DNA from 4 places in the Paenibacillus sp. 2KB_22 genome. Region 1 is predicted to be linked to each of the others. Evidence: predicted binding sites of a transcription regulator. Region 1 holds the regulator's gene; each other region holds the start of a gene.
The links. Region 1 encodes Rex, which represses fermentation and respiration genes when NADH is low (regulators of the CRP and FNR family bind a similar motif). Its sites were predicted from a motif close to TTGTGAAATATTTCACAA; they were not measured.
Positions count from the first base shown of each region.

Region 2: nadA (quinolinate synthase NadA) is a predicted target of Rex. The motif match lies at 1,745-1,762, and genes of this name have one in related genera.
Region 3: AB4111_RS12510 (L-lactate dehydrogenase) is a predicted target of Rex. The motif match lies at 1,974-1,991, and genes of this name have one in related genera.
Region 4: pflB (formate C-acetyltransferase) is a predicted target of Rex. The motif match lies at 2,038-2,055, and genes of this name have one in related genera.

Region 1 covers NZ_JBFRHG010000002.1:683,976-687,196, forward strand. The annotation lists gene AB4111_RS13940 (amidohydrolase) at 1-1,057, opposite strand, end outside; gene AB4111_RS13945 (redox-sensing transcriptional repressor Rex) at 1,044-1,697, opposite strand; gene dinG (ATP-dependent DNA helicase DinG) at 1,916-3,221, opposite strand, start outside.
Region 2 covers NZ_JBFRHG010000011.1:18,249-21,469, forward strand. The annotation lists gene nadB (L-aspartate oxidase) at 1-699, opposite strand, end outside; gene nadA (quinolinate synthase NadA) at 735-1,673, opposite strand; gene ftsH (ATP-dependent zinc metalloprotease FtsH) at 1,972-3,221, opposite strand, start outside.
Region 3 covers NZ_JBFRHG010000002.1:359,050-362,270, forward strand. The annotation lists gene AB4111_RS12500 (hypothetical protein) at 97-306, opposite strand; gene AB4111_RS12505 (YCF48-related protein) at 451-1,728, opposite strand; gene AB4111_RS12510 (L-lactate dehydrogenase) at 2,065-2,994, shown strand.
Region 4 covers NZ_JBFRHG010000002.1:911,735-914,955, forward strand. The annotation lists gene pflB (formate C-acetyltransferase) at 1-1,955, opposite strand, end outside; gene adhE (bifunctional acetaldehyde-CoA/alcohol dehydrogenase) at 2,896-3,221, opposite strand, start outside.

The DNA of each region.
Region 1 (3,221 bases):
GGAAGATGGATTTAGCACCATATGAAGTTCCGAGTAGTAACGCTTCGCCCGCTGGCACTGCCGTCGGATCACCAGACACACCTTTGTGGATCAATGCAGCCAGTCTCATTTCCTCAAACATATCCAGATTGTTGTTGCTTGCCGGTCCGTCTGTTCCGAGTGACACGGTAACTCCTGCTTTCAGCAACGCAGGTACCCGCGCAACACCGGAAGCGAGTTTCAGGTTACTTCCCGGGTTATGGGATACAGCCACATCATGGCGGGCCAAAATTTCAATCTCTTCATCATTCAGATGGACCGCATGTGCAACCAGGGATGGACGGGAGAAAAAGCCCAGTTTCTCCAGATGTGCCACAGGACGCAGTCCGTAGTCTGTAACGTTCTGCTCCACTTCACGCAGCGTTTCCGACATATGTGTATGCAGAGGAAGGTTAAGGTCATTTGCGACCTGTACAAGCTTCTCTATGTAGTCAGGAGGGCATGTATATGGTGCGTGTGGCGAGATTACGGTTGTGATGCGACCATCTGCTTGTCCATTCCACTCACGTGCAAACGCTGCCGACTCCTCCAGCTTCCGCAATTGCTCTTCTTCCGAACACAGCCCGATTACACCACGTGCCAGTGCTGCTCTAACGCCGGATTGTTCCACAACTTTGGCAACTTGATCCATGTGATCATACATGTCCAGGAAAGCTGTAGTTCCGCCTTTCAACATTTCAAGCACGGATAGCGAGGTTCCCCAATATACGTCTTGTGAAGTCATTTTCGCTTCCATCGGCCACATTTTTTCTTGCAACCATACTTGCAACGCAAGATCGTCTCCGTGCCCTCTGAGCAACGACATCGCTGCATGACCATGCGTATTGATCAGACCCGGCAGGAAGAACAATCCTTTTCCATCCACTTTGGTACAATTTTCGTCTCCATCCGGCAATGTCTCACCAATATGCACAATCTTGTCATTCTCGACAACCATGTATCCATGAACCACATTCCATGTTGTACCTTCATTAACAGCAAATTTGCCGTTGTGAATTACCCATCTATTTGTTGTCATCTTCCTCGTCGTCCTTTCCAGTCTCCAAGTAATAGGCCAAACTAAGCAGATCCGTTGTAAAGTCAGCATGGTGAATGCGGATATGTGGCGGTGTTTTTAGAATGGTTGGTGCAAAATTAAGAATCGCTTCGATTCCGGATTCAATAAGCTGATCGGCTACATTTTGAGCTTCCGTATCCGGAACTGTAATAATCCCGATGCGGATGTTATCCGTCTTAACCGATTCCGTCAATTCATTCATTGGTTTTACCGTCAAACTGTTGATTTGACTACCAATCTTCGGTCCATATGCATCGAATACAGCAACAATCTTCATGTTGTCTTTCAGATATGCGTTGTAGTTGGACAAGGCCTGTCCGAGGTTACCCGCGCCTACCAGAGCTACATTAATTTGCTGATCAATTTTGAGAATGTGACGAATTTTCTCGATCAAATAGGATACATCATACCCGATCCCTTTTCGACCAAAATCACCGAAGTAAGCCAGGTCTTTTCGAATTTGGGCCGGATTCAGATCCAGCCTCTGTCCAAGCTCTTGAGAAGAAACAGTAGCCACCTCACGCTGATGCAACTCGTTCAAATAGCGCAAGTATACAGGCAGACGTCGTACCACCGCTTCCGAAATTTTATCCGATTTCATTCTTGCTCCCCCTTACCAATGCCACGATAAAATAATAGATGAAAAGATGAGCATTCTGTATAAACTCCAAGATAGACGTGACATTTTATACAGAATGCTCCTTGTAATTTAGGTTATAAGTTCTTACGTGCAACTGCTTTAATCGGAAACGGAAATATCTAATAAAGTTTAACGCCAAACGATAGTGTCATGCAATGATATAACGAACAAAACAACCATTATTCTTGTTCATTAACAGGTTTTTCTAACCACTCGGTAATTCGTGGAACCATCTGCTCCGTGAGCATATGCTCCATTTTGGGACCAGGTAATGAATATAAAAAGAATTTGCCATAGTACGCTTCGATCACACGTGTATCATAAACAATGACAATACCTCTGTCCTTCGCAGTACGCACCAATCGGCCAAATCCTTGCTTGAAACGAATGACCGCTTGCGGCACAGACAGTTTCATGAATGGATTTTTCTTTTGCTCCTGGAGCAACTCACTCTTGGCTTCCACCAACGGATGATTCGGCGGCTGGAAAGGCAGGCGCACAATAGCAAGACAGGTCAGTGCTTCTCCCGGGATATCTACACCCTCCCAGAAGCTGCTTGTGCCCAAGAGTACCGTAGCTTTGGCATCCTGGAACCTACGAGTCAACTTGGAGCGGCTTCCACTGTCCACACCTTGGCCCAACAACGAGATGTCGTTACCAGACAGTGCCTCCTTCAGCGGATCATAGACCTGTCGCAGCATCTTGTATGAAGTAAACAGAACCATCATGCGTCCACGCGTGGCAATTGCGGTCTCTGCGAGTGATTGCACCAGCATATTGACAAAGTGCGCATCACCCACACTGCCTTTCACACTTGGGAAATCACGGGGAATCACTAGAAGTGCCTGATCGCGATAATTGAAAGGTGATGGAAGCATCGACGTTAACAGCCGATTATTCTCGGAGGCTTCCTGTAAGCCAAGCTGCTCAATCATGAACTGGAATGACTTATCTACAGATAGCGTAGCCGAGGTAAGCACAACACTTTTCTTTTTATCAAAGAACAAATCCTTCAGTTGTGCACTTACATCTACAGGTACGGCATACAGTTGAAGAGATTTACTGCGGAACTGACCGCTGGCTTCCATCCAGTACACCGTTTTGGCATCATCCATACGCATGAAGAATCGCAGATTCTCCTTCAATGTGGTCAGATCTTTCAGCAATCCTGTAATGTCCGTAATCAGACTATCCGATTGATAATCATCCTGATCCTCTTTCACCTCAAGCAGCAATTTATCCCCTTTGCGAACCAAATCCCCCAGAGTCACATAGATCTGGTTCTCCAGATCCTGCAACTCCTGCCATTTCGCAGGTTTCTGAGATGCCTTCAGGCGCAGGGAAAATTGCCCTGTCTCTCCCGGTGAAGCATCACTTCGTTCAGGCAACAGACCGAACAAGGCATCGCTCATACGATCCCACAGTTCCTTAACCTCGACAGCTAGCGGGAACATCTGATCCACCATGGAGCCCCATTGCACCGAA
Region 2 (3,221 bases), on a different contig from region 1:
CACGATAGCACCAGCCCGGTAGGCCATCGCTACACCATCGGCAGTAGCTACGTCCGGGTTCGTTGTGTATCGGTATAGTTGTCCTGCCCCACCAGAACAAAGAACAGTTGCCTGTGCCTTCACGAATACTTGCGATCCGTCATCCTTCTGAACCAGTGCGCCAATGCATTCCCCTCGCTCTGTAATCAGGTCAACAACAAAATGCTCATCCCATACTTCAATCCCTGGATGCTCATTCACTTCGACAGCAAGTGCACGTACAATCTCATATCCCGTGGCATCCCCGTTGGCATGCAAAATACGGCGGTGGCTATGCGCACCTTCCTGCGTCAATGCCAACTCGCCGTTCTCCAGATCAAACAAAGTACCCAGGCGAATCAGTTCCTTCACTCCGTCTGGACCCTCATTCACCAATACCTCTACCGCCTCGGAGCGGCATAAGCCCGCTCCTGCAACAAGTGTGTCCTGCAAGTGGTATGCAGGTGAATCATCCTCAGCAATAACCGCAGCGATTCCTCCCTGCGCATATCTGGTGTTACTTTCAAGTAATGACTTCTTCGTGATCATTAATACACGTTGTTGCTCACTTGCCTTAATGGCAGTAAACAAACCAGCAATCCCTGAGCCTATAACCAGTACATCCGTCTCTACCATGGGTAGCGTAGACAGATCAAAATCAACTAAATATTGCGGTATCATGTTATTCACCTGTCTTGGAGCAAGAGTAGCGCATCCTATTTTACCAACAACATGCGCTCTAGTGATTCTCTGGCTTTGTCGGCAACAGCCGGTGGCACGTAGATTTGCGGCTTCATCGTTTCCAGGCATTTCACCAGTTTCTTCAAGTTGTTCACCTTCATGTTGGGACATACGAGGAACTTGGTAGCAAAGTGGAACTGTTTATCCGGACTATCTAGACGAAGCTGATATCCTGTACCGTCTTCGGTACCTACGATAAATTCCTTCGCTGATGAATTTTTGCAATACTCCAGAATAGCTGTTGTGCTGCCTACAAAATCACCCATCTCTACAACCTCAGGTCGACACTCTGGATGAACAACAAACTCTGCATTTGGATGCTTGGCTCTCATCTCCACCACATCTTTGACTGTGAGCATATCATGCGTGTTGCAGTAACCTTCCCAGATAATCATTTTCTTATCTGTATGCTGCTGCACATAATGTCCCAGGTTTTTATCAGGTACCCAGATAATTTCGTCGGAATCCACCGATTGAATAACCCGAACCGCATTCGCTGAAGTACAACAGATGTCAGTCTCAGCCTTAATCTCAGCCGAGGAATTGATATAAGTAACAACCTTGGCGTTAGGGTGTTGTGCTTTCAATCTGCGTAGTCCATCCACGTTCACCATATCTGCCATCGGGCAGCCCGCACGTTCATCCGGAATAATAACTGTTTTGTTCGGCGCCAGAATTTTAGCGCTTTCACCCATAAAATGAACACCACAGAAAACAATCACATCTGCATCTGTTTGTGCTGCCTTCTGGGCTAACAGAAACGAATCTCCGCGGAAGTCAGCAACCTCCTGTACTTCATCACGTTGATAATAATGGGCAAGAATAATGGCATTACGTTCCTTCTTCAATTCCATCAGCCGCTCACGCAGCTCGCGGTTCATCTCAGCCTTGCGCTCTAAAGCCAGAGCTTCCACCTGTGATCCTCTCCTTTATCGGGACAGCGTCATGCGCTGTTTCGTAGGGCTACTTAAGTCGTTAACTTCGCTTGAGAAACGAATCACAAGCGGTTTAACAACTAATTTACACAACGTTCACGACTCTGTCAATAAATGAAAAAGGCCCAGTACAGCGCCTTAACCACCTGTTTGCTAACTGGTTCGCCATCTAACTCCCGTTTATCTGTATCTATCCTCTTTTGAAATTATGGATAAAAAAAGAGAGCCCGAGGGCTCTCCTGATTTCACCTGCTATCCTAGCCAGATGTATTATGCATTAAGACGTTGGCTTCGTTCCGCCATCATCCGGGTTATTGTTATTACCCTTTTCCAGATTCGGAGCTTCGTTTGGGATATCTCCGGCTGGTGGCTCAGGCGTTTCATCTTTACCTTGAATACGGACACGCACATCACCGATGTTGTCGATGATTGGCTCTCCGCCTTCAGTTGGTGTGCCTTCACCATCATTGTCGTTCTCTGCTTTTGGAGTTAAGGAACCAGTTTCGATCAATTGCTTGATCTGATCCATTTCCAAAGTCTCTACCTCAAGCAAAGTTTGAGCAATCAAATGCATCTCTTTTGAATGTTTAACAAGCAAGTCCTTACATTTCTCATAACATTCATTGATAAAGCGTTGCATTTCCTGATCAATCTCATAAGCAATGGAATCAGAGTAATTCTGTTCATGACCGATATCCCGACCTAGGAATACCTGTCCTTGTGAACTTCCGAATTGCATAGGTCCCAATTTCTCACTCATACCGTATTCCATAACCATGCTGCGAACAATACCTGTCGCTTGCTGGAAGTCACTGTATGCACCAGTACCAATCTCTCCGATGAACAATTCTTCAGCTACACGACCTCCGAGAAGTCCGGTTACTTTATCCAACAGTTCCTGCTTGGTAACCAGCATACGGTCTTCTTTTGGCAACATGATTACATATCCACCCGCACGTCCACGCGGGATAATGGTCACTTTATGTACCATATCAGCATGTTCCAGGAAGTATCCTACAATGGTATGGCCTGCTTCGTGATAAGCAACGATTCGTTTCTCACGATCACTGATGACACGGCTTTTCTTCTCCGTACCAACGATGACACGGTCAATCGCTTCGTCAACTTCTTTCATGGAAATATCTTTACGATTACGACGTGCTGCTAGCAATGCCGCTTCGTTCAAGAGATTCTCCAAATCTGCACCAGAGAAGCCTGTTGTACGTTTCGCGATAATATCCATCTTCACGTCTTTAGTCAGTGGTTTATTACGGGAATGTACTTTCAGGACAGCTTCACGACCTCTTACATCAGGGCGGTCAACCGTAATTTGACGGTCAAAACGTCCTGGACGCAGCAAGGCAGGGTCCAAAATATCTGCACGGTTCGTTGCAGCTACGATGATAATACCTTCGTTAGCTCCGAAACCGTCCATTTCAACGAGCAACTGGTTGAGTGTTTGCTCACGCTCATCGTGACCACCACCAAGACCAGCACCACGCTGACGTCCTACAGCATCAATCTCAT
Region 3 (3,221 bases), 320 kb from region 1:
AAAAAATGTGGTTTTTTTAGTGGTTTTTTTAAATAAGAAAGCCCCCTGTTGGGGGCAAAACGTTGATATATCAGATTTTTTGATCAGTTTCGATTACTAAGCGTACATTAGATCCATAAACCCACGGGTTACATCTCCACCTTCAGCTGGTTCGGGCTGGTCTGCCTGTGCATGTTCTGCCATGCAAGCCTTCACCGCTTCCTCTGTTGTACAACGATTGGCATCGTCACATGTGTAGCATAATTGAAGCATATATCTAGTTAATTCTTCCGCCTGCGTGAATTGAGTTTGACCGTTGGTTCTCATCTCCATCACTCCTTCTCTTGTTGAGTTAAATATATCATCTTTTAGATGTTATAATTGTGATTTATTTCACAATCTCAATCAAAAAGAAAGAAACCTTACGGCTCCTCACTTTCCCTATCTATTCACATCGATACCACTCTACATTTAAAGCACTTTCCAGTGTACACCGCCGTCCACCGTTTGCAGTAATAACGATCTTTTTGCATCCGTATTTTCAACTAATATCCAGCCTAGCTTGGAGGTAACCATCTGAATCTTCACAATCTCAGGATAGTCTTCGAAAATTTTCTCCAGTACACTGCTTGCAGGAAGAGCGTTCCATGTTTTGCCCGCATCCTTGGTGTGGTAGGTTATGCCCTTTTGCACAGCCCAACCTTCTAATGCGTTCAGAAATACTGGTGAAAGGTTACGATTTGCACCCGTTTGTTTGTTCAAAGTGAAATTAGACACCTTCCAGCTCTTTCCACCATCTGTGGTGAAAAAACCATTAAATTTCGTGCTCTCTCCTTGAGAGCAGGACATTGACATCCAGGCTGACTGTGCTTCACGTCCAAAAAATTGTGGTGGACTGATACTGAAATTACCACACCCGTTGAATTTGTTTCGATCAAAGAAAGATGGTCCAGCATTCCAGTTCTCTCCGCCGTCTGAGGTCACATACAACTTAGGTGTACCGAATTCAATCGCTGTCAGGAAACCATGCATCGGATCCGAGAAAGTCATACCTGTGGTGTAACCACGTCTGGAGATCTCTTCTGCTTCCTGTTTACCATCTTCATCACTGGATGACATCCGATCCCAGGTAATTCCACCGTCCTCGGTGAAGTACAGTTTCTTATCCTGTTTACCAATAGCGGTATCCACCGTGGTAAGTATCCAGCCTTTTTCAGGAGATACAAAGGAGATCGCTGTCACTTTATCCGTCTTGGACAGAGAAGACAGACTCCAAGTTACGCCCCCATTGTTGGTGCGAAGCACCATAGTATCGGTTCCACCCATACCTTCACGAACAATCCAACCATGTGTACGATCTACAAAATAAATGCTTTGTCCATATTTAGGATTAGCTGGAAATTGTACATTTTCCGAGGGTGATACATTGGTCCAGGTCTTTCCCTCATCCTGAGTATAGTACAAACGCAACGCATTCCGCGTCACCCCCCACGCCAATCCTCCGTTGTCATTGAGCAACTGAAAATCGGTCAAACGGGTCTGTATTTGGTACTTGGCCATATCTGCAGATTCAGTACTGTTCACAGGGGGAACGACAGTTAATGTCTGCCCTGTATTCCCGGCGTCCTCCTGCTGCTGCGGAGGTTCTGCTTCCGGAGGTTGATCTGAGTCGGTGCATGCAGCCAATAAGGCTGCTATGCCAATAGACAGCAAAGCTGTCTGCGCGATTTTGATCCATTGCAAACGCAAGTGGGTTCCACCTCTCTCATCCAATATACAGGCGCGCATGCCTGTCCTATGGCATTTTATTTACGATTCATCAGAATCCACTGCTCCTATTCTACCACAAACCTTGTGTAAAAGGCTCATTGCCCACTCTTGGGCTGCCCACTCCCTTTTTCCAACTGAAGCTCTGGGCTAGGTGTTGCACATTTATTACCATTAATTTCATCCTAAACTGTTTTTCGACGGAATAATTGGTAAAAAGACATGAAATGTGAACTATTTTATAGACAGCACTCGCTTTCTATTCTCTAATCCCTTAATATGGATGGGAGTATAACCCAAAAAGGAGAGGATATGAACATGACAAATAGTGCAGCTCTGAAACCAAGTCGTGTCGTGATTGTAGGCATGGGTGCGGTGGGAACAACAACGGGATACACGCTAATGTTGAGACAGCGTTCGTCCGAGTTGGTATTTGTGGATGTGAATCATGATAAGGCAACCGGCGAAATGCTGGATATGAACCACGGTCTTCCGTTTACGGGAGGCGTGAAAGTATGGGCTGGCGATTATTCCGACTGCAAAGATGCAGATATCATTATTATTACAGCAGGTGCCTCCCAGAAACCGGGCGAAACCCGGATTGATCTGCTGAAGAAAAATGCAAGCATTTTCAAAGATATTATTGAGCGTATTACTGAAGTGAATTCTCATGGTATTTTGCTTATTGCAACCAATCCTGTAGATATTTTGTCCTATACTTCATGGAAACAAAGCGGATGGCCTGCTTCCCGCGTCATCGGTTCAGGTACATTGCTCGATAGCGCACGTTTCCGTTACCTCATTGGTAAGAATAAAGGGATCGACCCACGTAGTATTCACGCCCACATTATTGGTGAGCATGGTGATTCCGAAGTACCAGTATGGAGCCTGGCTAACGTTGCAGGAACTGATCTGGAATTGGATGAAGAAACACAGCAGGATATCTTCGACCGTACCAAAAATGCAGCGTATGAGATTATTAATGCCAAAGGGGCAACTTCCTATGCAATCGCCCTTGCTCTGGACCGCATTGTAGCTGCAATTCTCGGCAACGAAGGCTCTGTTCTGAACGTGTCCACGTTGCTTGAAGATTACAATGGCGTATCGGATGTTTATCTGGGCGTTCCATGCGTTGTAGATCGCAACGGTGTGCGCGAGATTCTGCCTCTTCCGTTGAATGAAACCGAGAAAGTGGCTTTCCAGGCATCTGCTAACAAATTAAAAGAACAAATCGCTGGATTGGAGTAATCCGACCACGTAATCATTCATATCGTGAACGATTAAGCATGTTAACCGTTGTGAATTAACATATCTGTCATACCCAAAGGGACCATTGGTGTCTTCCAGAGAGAAGATTCAGATGGTCCCCTTTGGTTTGATTTTGATTATAACTATGATTGTTCAACATTTAAGTTTACATAATATATATTATGTTAAAAACTTCACCCTCCACATGAAAACAAATAAAAGCCTGT
Region 4 (3,221 bases), 230 kb from region 1:
AATTTGGCTACAGAGCCAAGGGATGCCAGGGCACCTTTTTTGTCACGACCATGCATTGGGTTCGCACCTGGAGCAAATGGTTCACCTGCTTTACGACCGTCCGGTGTAGTCCCTGTTTTCTTACCGTAAACCACGTTGGATGTGATCGTAAGAACGGATTGTGTTGGTATTGCGTTACGGTATGCTTTGTGTTTGCGAATCATGCCCATGAAGCTCTCAACCAGTTCAACAGCAATGCTGTCCACGCTATCTTCATTGTTACCGTAACAAGGGAAGTCTCCTTCGATTTCGAAATCAACCGCGATGCCTTGTTCGTTACGGATTGGTTTTACTTTGGCATATTTGATTGCACTCAGTGAATCTGCTGTAACCGAGAGACCCGCGATACCACAAGCCATCGTACGTACAATGTCACGGTCATGTAATGCCATTTCGATACGCTCATAGCTGTATTTATCGTGCATGTAGTGAATGACGTTGAGGGTGTTCATATACAACTTCGCGAGCCACTCCATCATTGGTTTGAAACGTTTCATGACCTCATTGTAATCCAGTACTTCGCTTGTAATGGCAGGATACTCCGGTCCGACCTGTGCTCCGGATTTCTCGTCACGACCACCGTTGATCGCATAGAGGAGAGCTTTTGCCAAGTTGGCACGAGCACCGAAGAATTGCATTTGTTTCCCGATCTTCATAGCCGATACACAGCAAGCAATACCGTAATCGTCACCGTAGATCGGACGCATCAGGTCATCATTTTCATACTGGATTGAACTTGTTTCAATCGATACTTTACTGCAATAATCTTTGAACGCTTCCGGAAGTTTCGTGGACCATAGTACAGTCAGGTTCGGCTCTGGTGCAGGTCCCAGGTTGTGCAGCGTATGCAGGAAACGGAAGCTGTTTTTGGTTACGCGTGTTTCACCATTTACAGACATACCACCGATGGACTCCGTTACCCACGTTGGATCTCCACTGAACAGTTCGTTGTAATCCGGTGTACGCAGGAATTTGACAATCCGCAGTTTCATTACGAAATGGTCAACGAGTTCCTGAGCCTGTTCTTCGGACAGAATGCCTTCTTGCAGGTCACGTTCAATGTAGATATCCAGGAAAGAAGATACACGTCCCAGGGACATCGCAGCACCGTTCTGCTCTTTGATGGCAGCGAGATAACCGAAGTACAACCATTGGAATGCTTCTTTCGCTGTAGTCGCTGGCAAGGAAATATCGAACCCGTGCATTTCGCCCAATTGCTTCAATTCTTGCAATGCACGAATCTGCTCAGACAATTCTTCCCGCAGACGAATGACATCTTCATCAATGACATCAACTTCAAGTGCGTTCAATTCGCCTTTTTTGTTACGGATCAGGAAGTCTACCCCGTACAAAGCTACACGACGATAGTCACCGATGATCCGGCCACGGCCGTAAGCATCTGGCAGACCTGTAATAATTCCTGCTTTACGCGCTGCACGCATATCGGAAGTATAAGCATCGAATACACCCTGGTTATGTGTTTTGCGAATGTTCGTAAATATATCAATGACGCCTTGAGGCAATTCGAAGCCATATGCTTCACATGCATCAATCATCATCCGGATTCCGCCTGTTGGTTGAATGGAACGTTTGAACGGAGCATCGGTCTGAACGCCGACGATCTGCTCTTTGGATTGATCCAGATAACCTGGTTGGTGAGAAACAATAGTCGCTGGTGTGTTCACATCAACGTCAAGGACACCGCCGTTATCCCGTTCTTTTTTGGTCAGATCAGATACGATCTCCCACAATTCTTTGGTATTCTGGGTTGCATCTGCGAGAAATGCTTCATCACCGTAATACGGAGACAAGTTGTGTGCCAGAAAATCATTCACATCTACGGATTTGGTCCATGTTCCTTTGGTAAAGTTTCTCCAGCCTGTTTGTTGTTTGACATCTTTTTCAATCACCGACATCGTAATCCCTCCACTAATTTGGATTTCTGGACACATAACATCTTGCTTCATTCGTATCATTGTGTGCCCAGAGCCGCGATTAATGTGAATTGTTTCACATAAACCGGAACATGTTCTCTCTACTTGGGAACCGGAACCGCGGAATGAATGTTTTTCTTACATTTTCAGTATACGACTTGGGGCTTTCATCATCTGTGATTTTTGTCACAAAGTCAGTGAACTAACTCACTCCACCTGCGCTGTGTCCTATTGAACCCTCTTTAGATTCACACTTAGCCACTGCGCGGGCAGAACAACTTCCGATCGCTGTTATCCCCGGATTTTTTCAATGTTATATTTCAAAGGGGAAAATCCGGGGATAAAGGCGAACGCTCCGCTTCTTCAGTTTTTTCTGCCCTCTCCGTTATTGTGTGAACATCTGGATCAAACAACCTCATCACGGATTCCGTGTAACCTCTTTAGGACCATTGCTCCCTTAAACTCGGAGCAAACAAGGACTTTGATCATTTCCTGAAAAACAGGTGCTTCGCTCTTCTGTTTTTCTGCCCTCTCCGTTATTGTGTGAACATCTGGCTCAAACAGCCACGTCACGGATTCCATGCCACCTCTTTAGAACCCTTTGCTCCTCTATGCTCGGAGCAAACAAGGACTTAGGACCATTTCCTGAAAAACAGATACTCGCTCTTCTGTTTTTCTGCCCTCTCGTTATTGTGCGAACATCTGACTCAAACAGCCACGTCACGGATTCCATGCCATCTCTTTAGAGCCCTTTGCTCCTCTATGCTCGGAGCAAACTAAATCTTAGAATAAAACCTGAAAAACAGGTGCTTCACTCTTCTGTTTTTCTGCCCTCTCATTATGTGTGAAAGACGGCAATCGGGGCTCCCCTCTCGGGGAACCCTGATCTTCTTGCCGTAAGTCACGCTTCGTTCTAGATTTGTTATTCAAACTTTCCGTAGAAAGCGTTGCGGTATACATCAGCCAGTTCAGTTACCAACGGCAACTTCGGATTGGCGGTTGTACATTGGTCTTCGAAGGCACGGTCAGCCAGATAATCTACATGTGCTTCAAAGTCTTTGGCATCAAATCCGATTTCCTGGAACGATTCTTCAATGCCCAATGTTTTGTTCAGTTTGCGAATGGCATTGATAAGACTGGTTACGCCTTCTTCTGTTGTGCGAGCAGGCAATCCCAAGATGCGGGCAATTTCGGCATACCGCTCATCCGCTATAAAGTGCGAATATTTCGGGAACGATGCAAATTTGG